Regions from separate parts of the Streptomyces azureus genome, predicted to be linked through region 1. Evidence: predicted binding sites of a transcription regulator. Region 1 holds the regulator's gene; the other holds the start of a gene.

The links. Region 1 encodes HspR, which represses chaperone genes until heat shock. Its sites were predicted from a motif close to TTGAGNNNNNNNNNCTCAA; they were not measured.
Region 2: the regulator HspR is predicted to act here: its motif matches at 1,981-1,999, upstream of lon (endopeptidase La).

The regions. Positions count from the first base shown of each region.
Region 1 covers NZ_DF968187.1:68,906-76,788, reverse strand. Annotated here, with positions in the region: gene AOQ53_RS01030 (pyridoxamine 5'-phosphate oxidase family protein) at 1-349, shown strand, start outside; gene AOQ53_RS01025 (Rieske (2Fe-2S) protein) at 529-864, opposite strand; gene AOQ53_RS01020 (helix-turn-helix domain-containing protein) at 1,232-2,176, shown strand; gene AOQ53_RS01015 (helix-turn-helix transcriptional regulator) at 2,194-3,183, shown strand; gene AOQ53_RS01010 (helix-turn-helix transcriptional regulator) at 3,146-4,189, opposite strand; gene AOQ53_RS01005 (sugar ABC transporter substrate-binding protein) at 4,572-5,681, opposite strand; gene AOQ53_RS01000 (heat shock protein transcriptional repressor HspR) at 5,951-6,403, opposite strand; gene dnaJ (molecular chaperone DnaJ) at 6,409-7,587, opposite strand; gene grpE (nucleotide exchange factor GrpE) at 7,624-7,883, opposite strand, start outside.
Region 2 covers NZ_DF968231.1:66,266-74,148, reverse strand. Annotated here, with positions in the region: gene lon (endopeptidase La) at 1-1,958, opposite strand, end outside; gene AOQ53_RS09790 (GNAT family N-acetyltransferase) at 2,134-2,781, shown strand; gene AOQ53_RS09785 (rhomboid-like protein) at 2,794-3,621, opposite strand; gene AOQ53_RS09780 (spermidine synthase family protein) at 3,795-4,472, shown strand; gene AOQ53_RS09775 (response regulator transcription factor) at 4,597-5,337, shown strand; gene AOQ53_RS09770 (sensor histidine kinase) at 5,334-6,446, shown strand; gene AOQ53_RS09765 (multifunctional oxoglutarate decarboxylase/oxoglutarate dehydrogenase thiamine pyrophosphate-binding subunit/dihydrolipoyllysine-residue succinyltransferase subunit) at 6,728-7,883, shown strand, end outside.

The sequences.
Region 1 (7,883 bases):
CCACGTGTGCACCCTGACGACTCCCCGCCCGGACGGCACTCCGCACGTGGTACCCGTCGGGGTCACATACGATCCCGCGGCCCGGCTCGCTCGGGTGATCACGAACAAGGCGAGCGCCAAGGCGCGGCACGTACTGGCCGCCGGGGAACAGGGGGCGGCGGTCGCCGTCTGCCAGATGGAGGGCCGGCGCTGGGCGACGCTGGAGGGCCGGGCCTTCGTCCGCACCGAGCCGGACCGGGTCGCGGAGGCGGAGCGCCGTTACGCCGAACGCTACGGACGGACCCCCTCGCCGAACCCCGCACGCGTGGTGATCGAGATAGAGCTCACGCGAGCGATGGGGCGAGGTTGATGCGGAGGTTCACCGAAGTGAAAATCCACACCGGTGATCGACTGGATCCAGCCACTGCGTGACTGGGGGGATAACCGGAAATGTCACCAGAAACTGCAGCGGCGTCACCGTGTTCAGGTCACGGTGACGCCGCTGCGGGGGGAAGCACCTGAGCGATCTGTTACGACGGGGGAATCGCGTCAGGCACTGCGGGGGGTGGCAGAGATGGCCCTCGGAGCAGGAGAGTCGGCCTCCACCTGCTCGTGGTCCCTTTGGTCCAGGTTCACAAAGATCATTCCGTACCGTACGGCACACCGCACGGGCTGCGGCGCCCCCCGAGGCCGCCGCAGACACCGGTAAGCCCGTACGTCCTCCTCCTCGTCCCGCGTGACGACCACCGGCTCGCCGAAAACGGTCACCATCAACGAGTCGCCGCTGTGGGGGATGGCGGTGACCAGGTCGATGAAGTGCCAGCCGGAGCGGTAGGCGGTGGCCATTTCGCGACGGAAGGAGCGGTCGTCGGGTGGAGTGGTCACGGTCAGCTCCCGGATCCCGCTGCCGCGGAACTCGGCCAGCTGGTGTTGTTCACGCCGTAGCTGGTCTGAGCAACCGCCGGCCAACTGGTGTTCGCCCGAACATCGCCCTTCTCATCGGAGAAGCCACTCAGCGCGCCGAGGGTTACAACGACGGAGAAGGCGGCGACAAGCACCGAGCGAAGCATTCTCTTCCGCATAGTCGGCTTCGTCCTCACTTGAAGGTCCCCTTTTCCCCCGTCGAGTACGACGATGGCTCATTCGGGCACGTCATGGCCACACAATCGATGCATCATGTTCCTGCATGTTCAGGACCCTGGGGGGTGGAGATTTGACAACAGATCGCACAAAAGGGACACATCCCCATGCGATGACCGAGTGGTGCGAGGAGGGTGGACGCCTGTATGCCACCGCTCTGCGCACAGGACGCATCGCACGCGCGGACGTGGAGCCGGCCCCCTGCCTGATGGAGTTCGCCCTCCTCCATCCCGATCCGGACGATCCCGACTGGCTGCGCCCCGTAGCCCCGGTCGTCGCCCTTTCCCGGCAACTCAACCCCCTGGAACACGAGATCGCAGAGCGTAGGCGCCTGGCCGTCGACCTCGCGGAGACCTTTCAGCCGTTCATGGCCCTGGGCACCCAGATCGCAACGGTAAGTGACTCCATCACCGTTCTGGAAGGCGGTGAACGTATCAACGCCGCACTCAACATGGCCACGGCCCAGTGCCGGACCGAGGTCCTCACCCTCCAGCCGAGCGACCGCATGTCCGAACGCAGCCTCCTGAGAGGGCTGGAACGCGACAAGCCGCTCATCGAACGTGGTGTGCGGATTCGTACGGTGTACCAGCACACCGCCCGCTACAACCCCGAGCAACTGGCCTATGCGGCCAGGCTCTCCGACGGCAAGGCGGAGTACCGCACCATAGACGAGTTGGTGGAACGTTTGATCATCTGCGACCAAACCGTCGCCTTCATCCCCGCCCGGGACGACCAGCAGGTCGCCCTGGAACTGCGCCACCCCGGCCTCGTCCGCTATCTGATCAAGCTTTTCGAATACCTGTGGGACCGCGCGGTCCCGCTGAGCACCGGCACCCCGTACGAAGCGGCCACCGGCGGTATCACGGACGTCCAGCACTCCATAGCCAAGCTTCTGGTCGAGGGCCACGTCGACGAGGCCATCGCCCGCCGCCTCGGTATGAACGTACGCACCTGCCGTGCTCACATCGCCAAGCTGGCGTCGGCCCTGGGCAGTGGCAGCCGAGCCCAACTCGGATATCTCATAGCGCAGTCGGGGATCCTGCAGCAGGACATCTGAAGAGGAGGAAGTCCCGAGTGACGTCGGCGCCACATTCCACTCACAACACGGAAGAACTGTGCCGTGCCGGGACGGAGCTGTACGAACGAGCCCTGCGCGAAGGGCACGTACCCGCCGACGCGGCCGACGCCGCGCCCTGTCTGATGGACTTCGGCCTGCTGCACCCCGCCGTCGACGACCTGCACCGGCTCGAGCCTGTGGCGCCGGCCGTCGCCCTCCACCGTCTGCTGCGGACCTCCGGGGAACGGATCGCGCGTGAACGACGCCGGGAGGAACGGCTGGCTGAGACGTTCGAGCCGCTCATGGCCATCGAAGGGCATCGCGCCGCTACGGCCACCACACCGACGCTCACGCTCCTCAGCGGGAAGGAGCGGATCAACAAGGCCATCACCGAGACCATGGCGGACGCCTCCCGGGAGCTGCTCACCATCCAGCCCCACACCAAGCTCACCAGGCAACGGGTCGAGGCGGCCTACGCCGTCGCCACGGACCGCGACCAGGCTCTGCTGGACCGCGGCGGCCGCATCCGCACCTTGTACCAGCACACCCTCCGCCACTCCCCCTTGACCGTCGCGCACCATGAACGGCTGAGGGGTGACATCGAGGCGCGCGCGCTCGACGAGCTCACCGACCGGCTCATCATCGTCGACCGGATCGTCGCCTTCCTCCCCGCCGACGGCAACGGCGACCTCGCGCTGGAAATACGCCACCCGGCCATCGTCGGATACCTGTCCACCACCTTCGACCGCTTCTGGCGCCTCGCCACCCCGGTGTTCCCCGAAGCCGCCCCCCAGCCCTCCTGCAACGGCATCACCCCCCGCCAACGCGCCATAGCCGCCCTCCTCACCGAAGGCCACACCGACGCCGTCATCGCAGACCGTCTGGGCATGAACATCCGTACCGCCCGCGTCCACATCGCCAAGCTCGCGGCGACGCTGGGCAGTCAGAGCAGGGCACAACTGGGCTATCTCATCGGGCAGTCCGGGATTCTCGACCAGGAACGCTGAGGGTCGGGGAGACAGGCGGCCGCGGGGGACCGTCCAGGCCCACCTGGGCGATCCGCACACCCAGCTGCGTACGACTCGCCGCCCCCAGCGTCTCCGACAGCCGGGCGATGTGCGCCCGGCACGTCCGCACGCTTATCCCCAGCCGTTCCGCGATCACCGCGTCCTGGTGTCCCTCCGCCAGCAGCGCCGCGATGGACTGCTCGCGGTGGGAGATGCCCTCGATGCCGGTGTCTGGCAGCGGGGCGGTCAGCGGGATGGCGAGGCGCCAGAGCCGCTCGAAGACGGTGACCAGATACTCGATGAGCGCCGGGTGGCGCAGCTCCAGGGCCATCGTGCGGTCGGTGTTGGCGGGGATGAAGGCCACCGTCCGATCGAAGAGGATCAGCCGGTCGATCACCTCGTCCAGCGTGCGCGCCTCGACCGCGTCGCCCATCAGCTCCAGATAGTTCAGCAGCCCCTGCCCGTGCCGGGCGACATGCGTGTACAGGTCCCGCATCCGCACGCCACGGCCGCGCAGCGTCAGCGCCCGGTGCAGCCCCTCGGAGAGTTCCGCCTCGCGCCGGATGCCACCGGGCTGCACCGTGAGCACCTCGGTCGTGCACGCCTGGGTCGCCTCGTCCATCGCGGCCTGGATCCGGGCGAGGCCGTCCAGCACCCGGATCGCCGAGCCCTCGCTCGCCCACGGGGCCGGCTGCGGCTGACGCCCCAGCCCGGCGTACCACTCGAACGCCGCCACGGCCGAACCCACCCGCCGCTGACTCGCGCTGACCTCGTCGTACATCCCGCGCAGCAGCCGGGTCATGACCTCCTGCGGGGAGGTGGGCACCAGCCAGTCCATGTCGTCGGGGTCCGGGTGCAGCAGGGCGAGTTCCAGCAGACAGGGCACCGGATCCGCGTCCCGGCGCGGCACACGGCCCCGCCGTACGGCCCGGGAATACACGCGATCCCCGGCCTCGCACAGTCGGTCGGCACCGTGTGGATGCTCCTCCGCCCCGTGCCCGGCCATCGCCGATCCCACCCCCGGTTTCGCCGTCTTCCGCAGCGCAACTATGCGCGGACGGGACCTGGTCCGCAACACGGCTCCCCGCGCCGCCCTAGCCGGAAACCGCCGCCACACGCCGGTATGTCCGCGCCTCAGCTCGCACGTTGCAGCAAATGGCCGGGGCGTGACCGAATCCAGCCGGATGCCAGCCGGATCACTCCGGTGCCGGCCGGGCCCCTCCGGGGGTGAGGCGGAGAACTCCTAGTGCCCCGGCAGGCAACGTTTGCCCGTCAAGGAGCGGCGTCCGGTGCGTGCTCCCGGTGCGGCGAGGGGGCGTGCCGGGCGTCGCGACGGGGCGAACGTTGCCTGCCGGGGCACTAGGAGCGGAAGACGACGAGCGGCGTGACTACTTCAGCCCGATCGCCTCGCAAGCCGCCTTGTACTTCGCCGTGCAGATGTCCGAAAGCTTGTAGACGTCGTCGGCGACGACCGTGTCCTTGATGTTGGACTTCGTCAGGGCGACCACCGGCACGAGCTGGGCGGGGATGCCCTTGTGGGTGGGGCTGTCGACCCTGTCGCGGGTCAGCGCGGCGAACTGGATGTCGCGGCCCTGGACCTTGGCCACGGCCATCTCCGCGGCGTTCTCGGCCTCCTGCGGGTACGACTTGTACACGCTCATGTACTGCTCGCCGGCGATGATCCGCTGCACCGCCGGGAGCTCCGCGTCCTGGCCGGTGATCGGCGGCAGGTCGGTCACGCCCGCGGCCTCCAGCGCCTTGACGATGCCGCCGGCCATGCCGTCGTTGGCGGAGTACACCGCGTCGATGTTGTCCTTGCCGATCTTCTCGATCGCCTCGGCCATGTTGGCCTGCGCGTTCTCCGGCTTCCAGTCCTTGGTGTCGAAGGACCGGGCGATCGTCACCTTGCCGTTCAGCTCGGACATCGCACCGGCCTTGAACTGCTTGGCGTTCGGGTCCGTCGACGAGCCGTTCATCATGACGATCTTGTCGGAGAGGCTCGCGTTCTCGCCGATGGCCTCCAGCAGGGTGCGCCCCTGGACCTCGCCGACCAGTTCGTTGTCGAAGGAGATGTACGCGTCGATCGGGCCCTCGGCGAGCCGGTCGTAGGCGATGACCGGGATGCCGGCGTCCTTGGCCTTCTTCACTCCGTCGGCGATGGCGTGCGCGTCGACGGCGTCCAGCAGGATCACGTCGACCCGGTCGTCGATCATCTGCTGCAACTGGTCGGCCTGCTTGTCGGCGCTCGCCTCGGCGTTGGCGTACTCGACGCGGCCCCGGTCGTTGGTGAGGGACTCGACCTTCGTCTTGATGATGGGGTAGTCGAAGTTCTCGTACCGCGTGTTCGCCTTCTCCGGGAGCAGCAGGCCCACCGTGATGTCGTTGCCCTTCGTCGGGCTCGCGTCGTCACTGCTCCCGGTCGCGTTGAGCACGCCGCAGCCGGCGAGCGTGGCGGACATCGTGGCCGCGGCCACGGATATGGAGATACGACGACGCATGCGGGAGCTCACTTCGCGTGTGATTCGGACGTGGGCACACTTTTGGCCCATGTGACTGAAAAGCCAACGCGGACGCGCCCCCAGCGTCAAGCGGAACCACTTAACGAGATGACAACACCACGCTCCGCAGCAGTTGTGAAGACCCTGCGGAATCACTTCCAAGTGACTTGCACCATCCAGTCATCCACAGAAGGCCCAGCGAAAACGCCCCAAGACATACGAAAGGGGCCGGGAGTCTCCTCCCGGCCCCTTTCGCAGGCGTACGCGCGTCAGTCCGACTGCTGCTGCCGCTTCGGCCGCCACACCACCAGCGCGCTGGTCTGCTGGACCTCCTGGTACGGCACCAGGTCACGGCGGTACGACGCGTGCACCGCCGCCTCGCGCTGGCGCATGGCCGCCGCCGCGCCGTCCAGCGCGTCCTCCAGCTCGGCCACCCGGGCCTGGAGCGCGGCGACCTGGTTCTCCAGTTCGATGATGCGCTTGATGCCCGCCAGGTTGATGCCCTCGTCCTGCGACAACTGCTGCACCTGACGGAGCTGTTCGATGTCGCGGGCCGAGTAGCGCCGGCCCCGCCCGGCGGTGCGGTCGGGGGACACCAGGCCCAGACGGTCGTACTGGCGCAGGGTCTGCGGATGCAGGCCGGACAGCTGGGCCGCCACCGAGATGACGTAGACCGGGGTCTCCTCGGTCAGTTCATACGGGTTGCGTCGACGACCGTCCATCTGACTCATGCTCCCTTCGCGGCCTGGAACAGCTCCGCCCGCGGATCCTCACCCGCGGTCGCCTCGCGATACGCCTCGAGCGCGTCACGAGCCTTCCCCGTCAGGTCCTTCGGGACACTCACCTCGACGGTGACCAGAAGGTCGCCGCGGGTGCCGTCCTTGCGGACCGCGCCCTTGCCCCGGGCGCGCATGGTGCGGCCGTTGGGCGTGCCCGGCGGCAGCTTCAGCGTGACGGGCGGGCCGCCCAGCGTCGGCACCCGGACCTCGCCGCCGAGGGCCGCCTCGGCGAAGGTCACCGGGACACTGACGGTGAGGTTGTCGTCCTTGCGGCCGAAGACCGGGTGGGAGTCGACGTGCACCACCACGTAGAGATCGCCCGCCGGGCCGCCGCGCTCGCCCGGTGCTCCCTTGCCGCGCAGCCGGATCCGCTGGCCGTCGCTGACGCCCGCGGGGATGCGCACCTGCATGGTCCGCGAGGACTTGGCCCGGCCGCTGCCCTTGCAGACCTCGCAGGCGTTCTCCGCGATCAGGCCGCGGCCCTTGCAGTCCGGGCAGGGGTCGGTGAGGGAGAAGCCACCGCCGCTGCCCCGGGCGACCTGCCCGGTGCCGACGCAGGTCGGGCACACCCGCGGTGTGCCGTTCTTGTCGCCGGTGCCCGAACAGGCCTTGCAGGGCGACTGCGAGGACATCCGCAGCGGGACGGTCGCGCCCTCGATCGCCTCCGTGAAGCTCAGCGTGACCTCGGACTCGATGTCCTGGCCGCGCCGCGGATGCGTGCGCGTCCCCGCGCCCGCGCCGCCACGGTTGAACAGGCCCCCGAAGACGTCACCGAGTCCACCGCCGAAACCGCCGGCTCCCTGGCCGCCCGGGGCGCCTCCGAAGAGGTCGCCCAGGTCGAAGTTGAAGGAGCCGCCGCCCGCGCCGGGCCCGGGGCGGAAGCCGCCGTTGCCGAAGAGGGCGCGTGCCTCGTCGTACTCCTTGCGCTTCTTGGGGTCGCCGAGGATGTCATTGGCCTCGGAGATCTCCTTGAAGCGCTCCTCCGCCTTGACGTTGCCCTTGTTGGCGTCCGGGTGGTACTCGCGGGCGAGCTTCCGGTACGCCTTCTTGATCTCGGCCTCGGTGGCGTCCTTGGGGACGCCGAGGACCTTGTAGTAGTCCTTCTCGATGAAGTCCTTGGTGCTCATCCTCGACGCCCCTCCTTCCCTTCGTCCGCTATGACGTCAGCCCTCTTCCGGGCCACCGCTCTCCTTGTCGTCGGCTTCGGCGGTCTCGTCCGCCTTGACCGTCTGCGCCCCCGGCTGGGGCTCGGCCACCGCCACCCGCGCGGGGCGGATGGTGCGCTCGCCGATCCGGTACCCGGGCTGCAGAATCGCCACGCACGTCGTCTCGGTGACGTCCGGTGCGTAGCTGTGCATCAGGGCTTCGTGGATCGTCGGGTCGAAGGGCTCGCCCTCCTTGCCGAACTGCTGGAGGCCCATCT
Region 2 (7,883 bases), on a different contig from region 1:
GCCGCGCCCGTCTCCGGGTCGGCCAGCGACGCCTCGACGTACAGCACGTCACCGCCGGCGCCCGTCACCGCGAGTCCCGTCGCCACGCCCGGCACGGACGTCCGGCGCTCGGCCGGATCCTGGGCGGACTCGGGCACGTGGTGCGGCCGTCCGATCAGGTCGCGCAGGTCCTCGTCCCGGACGGTGAACGGCAGCTCCCGCTCACCCAGTTCGTGCTGGGCCGCGACCTTGCGCAGCAGCCGTGCGATCGACCGCTCCAGGTTGCGCACGCCCGCCTCGCGCGTGTACTCACCGGCGAGCTTGCGCAGCGCGCCCTCGTCGATGGCCACCTCGTCCTTGTCGAGCCCGGCCCGCTCCAGCTGGCGCGGCAGCAGGTGGTCACGCGCGATGACGACCTTCTCGTCCTCGGTGTAGCCGTCCAGGCGGACGATCTCCATCCGGTCGGCCAGGGCCTCCGGGATGGCCTCCAGGACGTTGGCGGTCGCGAGGAAGACCACGTCCGACAGGTCCAGCTCGACCTCCAGGTAGTGGTCCCGGAAGGTGTGGTTCTGCGCCGGGTCAAGCACTTCGAGCAGGGCGGCGGCCGGGTCGCCCCGGAAGTCCGAGCCCACCTTGTCGATCTCGTCGAGCAGCACGACCGGGTTCATCGACCCGGCCTCCTTGATGGCGCGGACGATCCGGCCGGGCAGGGCACCGACGTACGTACGCCGGTGACCGCGGATCTCGGCCTCGTCGCGGACGCCGCCGAGGGCGACGCGCACGAACTTCCGGCCCATCGCGTGGGCGACGGACTCACCGAGGCTGGTCTTGCCGACGCCGGGCGGCCCGACGAGCGCGAGCACGGCACCGCCGCGCCGCCCGCCGACCACGCCCAGCCCCCGGTCGGTACGCCGCTTGCGCACCGCCAGGTACTCGGTGATCCGCTCCTTCACGTCCTCCAGGCCGGAGTGCTCGGCGTCGAGGACGGCCTGGGCGCCCTGGATGTCGTACGCGTCCTCGGTGCGCTCGTTCCACGGCATCTCCAGGACCGTGTCGAGCCAGGTGCGGATCCACGAGCCCTCGGGCGACTGGTCGGAGGACCGCTCCAGCTTGTCGACCTCCTTGAGCGCGGCCTCGCGGACCTTCTCGGGCAGGTCGGCGGCCTCCACGCGGGTTCGGTAGTCGTCGGACTCCTCGCCCTCCTGCTCGCCGTTCAGCTCGCGCAGCTCCTTGCGGACCGCTTCCAGCTGACGCCGCAGCAGGAACTCGCGCTGCTGCTTGTCGACGCCTTCCTGGACGTCCTTGGCGATGGCCTCGGCCACGTCCTGCTCGGCGAGGTGGTCGCGCAGCTGCTGGGTCGCGAGCTTCAGCCGGGCCACCGGGTCGGCGGTCTCGAGCAGCTCGACCTTCTGATCGGTGGTCAGGAAGGGTGAGTAGCCGGAGTTGTCGGCGAGCGCCGAGACGTCGTCGATGGCCTGGACCCGGTCGACGACCTGCCAGGCACCGCGCTTGCGCAGCCAGGCGGTGGCGAGGGCCTTGTACTCCTTGACCAGCTCGGCGACGTGCCCGGGATAGAGGTCTCCCCTGTTCGAACGAAGTTGAGAACTTGGGGAAGGCTCCGGGACGGATTCGTCGACGCTGGTGCCCTCGACCCAGAGGGCCGCGCCGGGCCCCGTGGTCCCCGCACCGATCCTCACCCGCCCCCGGCCGCGGATCAGCGCGCCCGGATCGCCGTCGGCCAGCCGGCCCACCTGCTCGACGGTGCCGAGGACACCGGTGTTGGCGTACGTGCCGTCGATGCGTGGCACCAGCAGCACCCTGGGCTTTCCGGGCTGCGACCTGGCGGCGGCCTGAGCGGCCTCCACCGCCGCGCGCACCTCGGAGTCGCTCAGGTCCAGTGGGACCACCATCCCGGGCAGCACGACCTCGTCGTCGAGCGGCAGCACGGGCAGGGTGAGCGGTGTGCACGTCGAAGCCATGATCTCCCCTTCGGCAGTCAAGTTGAGCTATGCCGACTCAATGCACGGGAGCCCCCGGATGTTCCCCACCCGCCGTTCGCTGTGAGCGATCGATCGTGACACCAGGGACGATCGGGACCGTAGAGTCAGCGACGTAATAGCTCAATCCAGTGAATGCCTATTACCAGGGGGCGACGTGGACGGGACCGTGCAGGCGTGGGTGGACGGGTGGGTCGTGTCGCGCGGGGCGGCTCCGCCCGTGCCCGAGCCGTGGGGCTGCACGATCGACGTGGGGGCGAACGGGCACGTCACTCGGCATGTGTTCGGCGCGACCGGCGACGACCTCGACGAGGCGGCCGTTCGCAAGGTGGCCGGCGCGGTGACCGGGGCCGGGGTGTGGCTGAAGGCGTTCGGGGACCCGTCGGTGGTCGCCGGCTGGCTGGACGACACCTGGTGGATCGACCCCGAGCCCGGCTACCTGATGACGGTCCCGCTGACCCCGGCGGACGCTCCGGACGTGCCCGACGGCTACCGGCTGCGCAGCTGGTCGCGTGGCGGAGTGACGCGTGTGATGGTGGCCGCCCCGGACGGTTCGCTGGCGGCGCGCGGCCAGATCGCCCCGACCGGCACCACGGCCGTAGCCGACCAGATCGAGACGGCCCCCGAGCATCGCCGCAAGGGACTCGGCAGCCTCGTCATGCGGACATTGCAGATCACCGCCGTCCAGCAGGGCGCACGGACCGGTGTCCTCGCCGGTACGCCCGCGGGGCGAGGGCTCTACGAGGCGCTGGGCTGGGAGGTGGTGGCCCTGCTCACCAGCGCGAAGCACTGCCCGCGGACCTGAACGGCATCGGCTTCAGCTCCGGACCGGTCCGGGGGAACCGGCGCCCCTCGCCTGCCACCGCCGGACCACCGGCCAGGTCGCGACACCGATGGCCAGGGCGATCAGATGCCCCCAGTTGGTCATCGGGTCGGTGAAGGCGAGCAGGTCCTGGAGCAGCATCCCGCCGAAGCCGGCCAGCAGCGGCACGCGCAGCCAGGGCGGCAGCAGTCCGGCCAGGGCGCCGGTGCCGGCGGCGACGCCGAAGCTGACGCCGTAGTCGAGGCGGTGCAGCGAACTTCCGGGGAGCTGCCCCGCCAGCACCGCCAGCCCGACCGGGACCTCGGTCGCCAGCGTGGCGAGGACGTGCCCGAGCAGGAAGACACCGGCCGTGCGCAGGCCGCCGATCCGCCGTTCCAGTGCGGTCAGCACGAGCACGAACCCGATCGTGAACGGCGAGGCCACCCCGCCCGCGAGCCACAGTGCGCTGCCGACCAGCACCAGCTCCGGCGTCCGCACCAGGTGCGCCACATCCGTACTGGAACCCTGGAGCAGGGCGTGCACCAGGGCCGGGTCCGCGTACGCGGAGATCAGCGAGGTCAGGGAGAGGACGATCGCGTACCCGAAGGTGAAGGGCGTACCCGTGGGAGTCGGGAGCAGCCGCCAGAGCCGCGGCGTCCGGAGCCGGGACCGAGTCTTCTCCACCGAAATGGGCGCCGGCAGGCCCGGGCCCGCGGCCTCACACGGCCCTCGGCCGCCGGCCCGCTGCCGCGGCACCCCGTCCAGCAGCCCTGACCCGTCGGGTACGGGCGCGCCCGTCGGCGTCGGGGTGGCCGTCCCCTCGGCCGGCGCGGTGCGATCCACGGCGGGCGCTCCTTCCGTCACGCCCCACACTTCGCGCACCTTCGCTCCCTGTCTGTGACGGGCGCCACGCGAGAGCCGATTCACAGCAACCCGACAGCAGCCCACCGCGTCCCCCCGCCGGGACGCTCCGTAATGCTTGGCGCCGGACACCTCCCACCTGCCAGGATGCTCGGATGCCCACCTCGAACGACATCCCCCATGTGCTGGACCGTCGCGAGGGCCCGCACGGCGAGGTCGTGCTGCGACGGCACGACGACCGGCTGGAGATCATCGCGAACGGCTGTTTCCTGATGGACACCTCCGACGGCCGCTCGGAGCGGCGGCTGGTCGACGCGGCCCTGGACGCCCTGGCCGGCCGGGACCGCCCGGACGTGCTGATCGGCGGACTCGGCGTCGGTTTCTCCCTCGCCCACGCGGCGGCGGACCCGCGCTGGGGAGGGATCACGGTCGTGGAACGCGAGCACGCCATCGTCGAATGGCATCTCGACGGCCCGCTCTCCGCCTTCTCCGCCGAGGCCCTCGCCGATCCGCGCACGAGAATCGTCGAAGCCGATCTCGTGGCCTACGTCAATGAGACTTCCGCCACGTACGACGCCCTGTGCCTCGACATCGACAACGGACCCCGCTGGACCGTCACGGAGGGCAACGGGAATCTCTATGGAGAGGCCGGACTGGCAAGCTGCGCACGGGTGTTGAGGCCCGGCGGGGTGCTCGCCGTCTGGTCCGCCCAGCCCTCTCCGGAATTCGAAGAAACCCTGCGGAATGTCGGGTTCCAACAGGTGCGTACCGAAGAGATCCCGGTTGCCCGGGGCGTTCCGGACGTCGTGCACCTCGGCATCAGCCCTGGATAGCAAAGGTGTGCTGACTCCCCGTACGCTGCTCCCCTGACGCCGATCATTCAAGCGTCAATCGCAACCATGCGCAGACCGAGGGATCACCCCACTGATTCCGGAAAGCACACCCCAGGGGCGGGCGATGGAGCAGACACACACCTCCCACAACGGTTCGGCGACGGCTACCCCGGGCGCACAGCGCCGGGTTCTCGTCGTCGAGGACGACGCCACGATCGTGGACGCCATCGCGACCCGCCTGCGAGCCGAGGGATTCCTCGTGCAAACAGCCGGTGACGGTCCGGCCGCCGTCGACACGGCCGAGGCCTGGCAGCCCGACCTGCTGATCCTCGACATCATGCTGCCCGGCTTCGACGGTCTGGAGGTCTGCCGGCGCGTGCAGGCCGCCCGGCCGGTGCCGGTACTGATGCTCACCGCGCGCGACGACGAGACCGACATGCTGGTCGGGCTCGGCGTCGGTGCCGACGACTACATGACGAAGCCGTTCTCGATGCGGGAGTTGGCGGCACGCGTGCACGTGCTGCTGCGCCGCGTGGAGCGGGCCGCGCTGGCCGCCGCGACGCCGCGCAGCGGCATCCTGCGCCTCGGCGAACTGGAGATCGACCACGCGCAGCGCCGGGTCCGGGTGCGCAGTGAGGACGTTCACCTCACGCCCACCGAGTTCGATCTCCTCGTGTGCCTGGCGAACACCCCGCGCGCGGTGCTCTCGCGCGAGCAGCTGCTCGCCGAGGTCTGGGACTGGGCGGACGCCTCCGGCACCCGGACCGTCGACAGCCACATCAAGGCACTGCGCCGGAAGATCGGCGCCGAGCGGATCCGCACGGTGCACGGCGTGGGCTACGCCCTGGAGACCCCGACGCCATGAGCGGCGGGCCGGGAGCACGGAGAGGCCCCGGGGATCCGGAACCCTGGGGCGGGGTGAGCCCGTTCTCGATCAAGACCAAGCTGGGCGCGCTGGTCGTCATCTCGGTGCTGATCACCACAGGCCTGTCGGTGATCGCGGTGCACACGAAGACGGAGCTGCGCTTCATCACGGTCTTCTCGATGATCGCCACACTGCTCATTACGCAGTTCGTGGCCCATTCGCTCACCGCGCCGCTGGACGAGATGACCGCGGTGGCCCGTTCCATCTCGCAGGGCGACTACACCCGCCGGGTGCGGGAGAACCGCCGTGACGAGCTGGGCGATCTGGCGGTGACGATCAACGCCATGGCCGACGAGCTGGAGGCCCAGGACAGCCAGCGCAAGGAGTTGGTGGCGAACGTCTCGCACGAGCTGCGCACCCCCATCGCGGGCCTGCGCGCGGTGCTGGAGAACATCGTCGACGGCGTCACACAGGCCGACCCGGAGACGATGCGCACGGCCCTGAAGCAGACCGAGCGGCTCGGCCGGCTGGTGGAGACGCTGCTGGACCTGTCCCGCCTGGACAACGGCGTCGTACCGCTGAAACAGCGGCGGTTCGAGGTGTGGCCGTATCTGTCCGGCGTGCTCAAGGAGGCCAACATGGTCGCCTCCGTGCGCGCGGGCATCGCCACCGGCTCGGGCAGTCACACCCGTACGGACGTCCATCTGCACCTCGACGTCCACCCGCCGGAGTTGACCGCGCACGCCGACCCGGAGCGCATCCACCAGGTCGTGGCCAACCTCATCGACAACGCCGTCAAGCACAGCCCGCCGCACGGCCGTGTGACGGTCAAGGCGCGGCGCGGCTCGCTGCCGGAGTCGCTGGAGCTGGAGGTTCTGGACGAGGGCCCCGGCATTCCGAAGTCCGAGTGGCACCGCGTCTTCGAGCGGTTCAACCGCGGCAACGCCAAGCGGTCGCAGGGTCCGGGCAGCGACGGCGGCACAGGCCTCGGCCTGGCCATCGCCCGCTGGGCGGTGGATCTGCACGGCGGGCGCATCGGAGTGGCTGAATCCGAGCGAGGTTGCCGGATTCTTGTCACCCTTCCGGGACTTCCATCTTTGCCAAGTTGACGTAAAGTTCGAAGCGGAGCCACAAGATCCACGGGCGTCCGCGCTGACGGACACGTGTGATCAGGCACAGGCCCGCGCCATCGGCGCGTGAGGCCCGGCTGCGCCTTTCCCTCTTTAAGCGGAACCACGCTTGTTTCCCGCCATTTCAAGCCCCGAAACACGCTTTCAAATGTGACTTGCGCGACGTTGAACGGGCCCGACCTGACCTACCCGGTGCGGGAGGCGTAGCCTTGATTCCCGCTGTCCATCATCTTGTGAAGCGGAAGAGGGCGGTTGCCGCCGTGTCGCCACAGTCCCCCAGTAACTCGAGCATCTCGACCGACACCGACCAAGCGGGGAAGAACCCTGCCACGTCGTTCGGTGCCAACGAGTGGCTCGTCGACGAGATCTATCAGCAGTACCTCCAGGACCCGAATTCGGTAGACCGAGCCTGGTGGGACTTCTTCGCCGACTACAAGCCGGGGGCGGCTGCCGCCTCGGCTCCGGCGGGTACCGCGGCCGCGGGGGCCGCGGGGACCACCACCGCTCAGCCGGCGGCCCAGGCCGCCCCCGCCCAGGCCGCGGCCCCCGCCCCGGCGGCCCAGCAGCCCGCGGCCGCCGCGCCGGCTCCCGCTCCGGCGAAGCCCGCCGCGCAGGCCCCGGCTCAGGCTCCCGCTCCGGCGAAGGCCGCCCCGGCCGCCAAGCCGGCGGCCGCGAAGCCAAAGGCCGAACCCGCCGCCGAGGCCCCCTCGGGCCCCGAGCAGGTCGTGCTGCGCGGCCCCGCCGCCGCGGTCGCGAAGAACATGGACGCCTCCCTGGAGCTGCCCACGGCCACGTCCGTGCGCGCGGTCCCGGTGAAGCTGCTGTTCGACAACCGCATCGTCATCAACAACCACCTGAAGCGGGCGCGTGGCGGGAAGATCTCCTTCACGCACCTCATCGGCTACGCGATGGTCCAGGCCATCAAGGCGATGCCGGCGATGAACAACTCGTTCGCGAAGGTGGACGGCAAGCCGACCCTGGTCAAGCCGGAGCACGTCAACCTCGGTCTCGCCATCGACCTGGTCAAGCCGAACGGCGACCGCCAGCTGGTCGTCGCGGCGATCAAGAAGGCCGAGACGCTGAACTTCTTCGAGTTCTGGCAGGCCTACGAGGACATCGTCCGCCGCGCCCGCGACGGCAAGCTGACGATGGACGACTTCTCCGGTGTCACGGTCTCCCTGACCAACCCCGGCGGCCTCGGCACGGTCCACTCGGTGCCGCGCCTGATGCCCGGCCAGTCCGTGATCATGGGCGTCGGCTCCATGGACTACCCGGCGGAGTTCCAGGGCACCTCCCAGGACACCCTGAACAAGCTCGGCATCTCGAAGGTCATGACGCTCACGTCGACCTACGACCACCGGGTGATCCAGGGCGCCGCCTCGGGCGAGTTCCTCCGCCAGGTCGCGAACCTCCTGC